DNA from 2 places in the Colwellia sp. SU-HH01172 genome. Region 2 is predicted to be linked to the other one. Evidence: predicted binding sites of a transcription regulator. Region 2 holds the regulator's gene; the other holds the start of a gene.
The links. Region 2 encodes FliA, which starts transcription of late flagellar genes. Its sites were predicted from a motif close to CTAAAGNTNNNNNNNNNNNNGCCGATA; they were not measured.

Region 1 (2,402 bases), 280 kb from region 2:
GAAAAACCCCGCATTACCAGCGGGCACTTTTTTCCTCGAATGTATCTTTACTTTAGAAGCCATTGCACCGAGTAACTTACAACTTGGCCGTTACTTGCCAACCACACCTATTCGAATTTTGGTTGACAAAAGTGGCAATGACTTGGCCGATAAAGTCAGTGAAGCTGTATTAGATCAACAATTGTCTCCAGTGAAAAAACAGGTGGCATTACAGTTGGTTAAAGCACTGAAAAGCCAAGTTACTCCGCTGGTTACTAAAGCCGAAGCGCACGCCGAACAACAAGTGAGTACTATTCAACAAAAAGCACTGCAAAGTATGCAAACGGCAATGGATGAAGAGCATCAACGTTTAACGGCGCTAAAAGCAATTAACCCAAGCGTCCGCCAACAAGAAATTGACTTTATTAGCATGCAAAAATCTGCTTTAGCGGAATATATTGAAAAAGCACTAATTAAGTTTGAAGCGATTCGTTTAATCGTCGTTAGCCAATAGCAAATGAATTAAGGATCTATTGAAATGAGTGCTAACCCAGACTTTATTTATCAGCCGCCCATGTCACCGTATCTTGATATTATTTATCAAGATAATGACTTGGTTGTGCTTAATAAACCAAGTGGTTTGCTCACGGTACCTGGGCGCTTGCCTGAACATCAAGATTGCCTGCAAAACCGAGTCATGAAAGTGCTACCAACTGCGACTGTGGTTCATCGTTTAGATATGGCAACGTCAGGTATTATTTTAATGGCATTAAACAAACCCGCTCATGTTGATATCAGCCGACAGTTTGAAAAGCGTTTAACAAAAAAGCGGTATATTGCCCGCGTTTTTGGCAAAGTATCTGATAAAGCGGGCTCTGTAGAAAAACCTCTTATTTGTGATTGGCCTAATCGCCCAAAACAAAAAGTCGACTATGAGCACGGCAAAAAGGCACTCACCCATTACAAGGTGCTCGATTATCGCGACAACATAGATGGCCAAACAACCACTTTAGTAGAACTTACTCCTGTTACTGGACGTTCTCATCAACTAAGAGTGCATATGCTGGCACTAGGCCACCCTATCTTAGGTGATCGCCTTTATGCGCATGCACAAGCATTAACCGTCAGTAATCGCTTGCAACTGCATGCTGAAATGTTAGAAGTTAGCCATCCGATTTCACAACAAGTATTAACCTTTTCAAAAGCCTGCCCATTTGATTAACTAACCTCACTTGGGAGTAGATGCTAAAGCAAACAAGATTCTCGTCGATAAAATAGTTACAATAGAAAATCTTGCTATGTAACCTGAGCTCGAGATAAGCAAAATGCTGAAGCAGCGCTATTAAAACCTATTTCTACGTTGTTTCAGCGTTGATAATACTTTGAAATAGTTATGTTTTCATTATTCCAAGTTCAGGTTATGTATTAATTTATCCTAAGGACTCTCAATTTGTTTGCACTTTCTCGAACGACGTCAAATTCAATCATAATCGTCTGTTGCCTGACCCTTAACTTTCTCTTCACAGCAGCAATCGCCGCTGAGCAAGAAAAAGCAGCTAACACTGAAAAACCAGTAATTGAAAGTGACGCGGCTAAAACAAACAATGAGAAATCAGCCACTGAAAACTCAAGCAATATTAACGAAAATGAGAACAAAACAAGCGACAAAAATGTTGCTGACAACGAAGCTAACACTAGCACAGAAGCCACTGAAGAAAAGCAAACTAAACGTATAATAAACGCGCCGGTAGACGCCTTTAAGCAGCAACAGCAAGATATAAAGCATTATATTAAAAACGATAATGTTGACGCTATGTTAGTTGGTACTGATGAATTTCTTATCTTGACGGATAAACATAAGACCGCAATCAATAAAGGCGTGATAATGTTAATTCCCGACTGGCAACAAAGTGCCGCTAGTCCAAGCGCCATTAAGCAAATTCGTCAGAATATGCCCGAGCATGGATGGACTATTCTTACTTTACATCCGCCGCACCAGCTAGAAAACTATCCGTCACGAGCATTAACTGCAGAAGAGCGTTTAGAGCAAGATAAAACAAGCTTGACTGACTATAAGCAAACATTATCGGCAATTGTGACTGAGCTTAACAAGAAAGCAAAAAATTATCCTGGAGCTATTATAACGATAGCCGAAGGACAACATGCCGCCTTAATGGTCGACATGGTGCAAAGTAAGCTAATAGAGCCACCAAGTGCCATAATCATGTTGAGTAGTTACATGCCAACCATAACTGAAAATGCCACACTCGCTGAGCAAGTGGCTATTTCTGACTACCCGGTATTCGATTTATATTTAAAGCGTGACCATCACTTGGTACTAGCTAATGCCAAAAACAGGAAAGATCGCGCTAAAAATGAAATGAAAGTCTACTTTCGGCAAAAACAGCTCAGCAACCAAGTGA
Region 2 (2,402 bases):
CTTTTTCGGTGGTCTTTAGTAAGATATCGATATCTCGACATAAGGCTTTAAATTCGCCAACATCAAGGTCGTTATGCATAAGTTTTTGCCATAACGGATTTACCGTACTAATTTGCTGTTGAATAGTATCAACAACAGGAAAAATAGACTCTACAGCGTCCATGGTTTTATTTGCCGCTTCTTCAGTGCGACTAATCACAAAATTCAGCCTTTCTTTGGCATCAGGAATATCAGCCGTTGCAAGATCGTTCAAGCGGGTATCCACTTGAAAGTTATTCAAGGAATCATGTAACTGACGCGTAAGTTTGCCGATTTCAGCAAACAATTCAGAATTAATCGGATTTTGAATTTCTGCGATAAGTTCATTAGCTTTATCTTGTTGGTCAGATTCTAAATATTCAACCAATAACTTAGCTTGTTCCAATGAAACATTGACACTCGTATTAACAGTCATGTGACGCCCTTGCGTAGCAAATATTAATGATTAACCAAGACGTTCAAAAATTTTATCAAGCTTGGTATTTAAGGTTGCTGCCGTAAACGGTTTAACAATGTAACCATTAACGCCGGCTTGTGCCGCCATTACTATTTGTTCTTTCTTCGCTTCCGCCGTCACCATTAATACCGGAATATGAGACAATTTCGCATCTGCTCTTATTGCTTTAAGTAAATCAATCCCTTGCATACCCGGCATGTTCCAGTCAGTAACAACAAATTCGTAGTCACCTTCCTTTAACATAGGTAAGGCAGTACTACCGTCATCAGCTTCTGAAATATTAGTGAAACCTAAGTCACGTAACAAATTTTTGATTATTCGTCTCATCGTTGAAAAATCGTCAACAACAAGTACTTTCATATTTTTATCCAAGGCACCCTCCGGTGAGAACATTTAAAAATTCTAACAATACGTCTATTCTACTTAACTTTGCCATGATTGCATACGAGCTTTTAATCTATGCATCGCCTGGCTATGTATTTGGCTAACTCTTGACTCACTTACATCAAGTACTTGACCTATTTCCCTAAGGTTTAATTCTTCATCATAATATAGTGACAGTACTAAAGCTTCTCGCTCGGGTAAAGTAGAAATACATTCAGCTAAAGACTTTTTAAAAACACTATGTTCAATACTGGCGTATGGATCATCTTGACAGTGACTATCAGCCATATCAAGAGCGTCTTCACTTACACCTAAATCTTCAATGCCTAATATTTTACCTGAACTTACTTCATTAAGCATATGATGGTATTCATTTAGTGAAATTTCAAGTTTTTCAGACACTTCAGCATCTGTAACATCACGACCATATTCTGCTTCTAAGTTTTTAATGGCTTCGCTGATCATGCGGCTATTTTTATGAACCGAGCGCGGTACCCAGTCACCACGGCGAATTTCGTCTAGCATAGCACCACGAATTCGAATACCAGCAAAGGTTTCAAAACTAGCGCCTTTGCTATTATCAAAATTATTTGAAGCTTCAAGCAGTCCAATCATGCCAGATTGTATAAGGTCATCAACAATAACACTGGCGGGTAAACGGGCAAGTAAATGGTAGGCAATGCGCTTTACTAAAACAGTATGCTGTTCCAACAAAGCAGATTTATCAACACTATAAGCATGTAATTTTACCACTCTAACGCACTCGCTTTCCTGGTTAATGTTCTAATAATTGCTCGATAAAGAACTCTAAATGTCCCGAAGGCTGTTGAGGAACCGGCCAACTTATCAAATTTTTGGCAAGAGATTTAAAGCCGATTGAAGCAGGTGAGTCAGGAAATGCTTCAACAATTGCCTGTTGTTTGCGTACAGATTTACGAATATTTTCATCAAAGGGGATAACAGCGACAAGTTCAAGTGCTACATCTAAAAACCTATCGGTAACTTTTGAAAGCTTGGCAAATAACTGCTGACCTTCTTTTGGACTACGTACCATGTTGGCAACTACTTTAAACTTAAACAAACCGTGATCACGGCTTAATAATTTCATTAAAGCATAACAATCAGTAATTGAGGTTGGTTCATCACACACCACTAACAAGACGTCTTGTGAGGCGCGACAGAAGCTTAACACCATGTCGGAAATGCCAGCAGCGGTATCAACGATAAGGATATCAAATTTGGCATGCATATCACTAAAGGCACGAATAAGACCAGCATGTTCTGATGGCGTTAGATCAACCATAGATTGCGTGCCTGAGGTTGCCGGAATAATATTTATCCCGCCAGGGCCTTTAATAATAATGTCGTCGAGTTCACATTCACCCGATAAAACATGTGATAAGTTGCGTTGTACACGTAAGCCTAACATCACATCAACATTAGCAAGACCTAAATCAGCGTCGAGCACTAATACTCGTTTACCTAATTTTGCTAAAGAGATCGAGGTATTTAGTGACACGTT

Region 1: AC27JP_RS04155 (DUF3530 family protein) is a predicted target of FliA. The motif match lies at 1,225-1,251, and genes of this name have one in related genera.

The regions. Positions count from the first base shown of each region.
Region 1 is NZ_BAAJMB010000001.1:935,974-938,375, forward strand. Features, by position in the region: gene rapA (RNA polymerase-associated protein RapA) at 1-493, shown strand, start outside; gene rluA (bifunctional tRNA pseudouridine(32) synthase/23S rRNA pseudouridine(746) synthase RluA) at 518-1,201, shown strand; gene AC27JP_RS04155 (DUF3530 family protein) at 1,430-2,402, shown strand, end outside.
Region 2 is NZ_BAAJMB010000001.1:656,733-659,134, forward strand. Features, by position in the region: gene AC27JP_RS02920 (protein phosphatase CheZ) at 1-454, opposite strand, end outside; gene cheY (chemotaxis response regulator CheY) at 485-868, opposite strand; gene AC27JP_RS02930 (RNA polymerase sigma factor FliA) at 920-1,633, opposite strand; gene AC27JP_RS02935 (MinD/ParA family protein) at 1,656-2,402, opposite strand, start outside.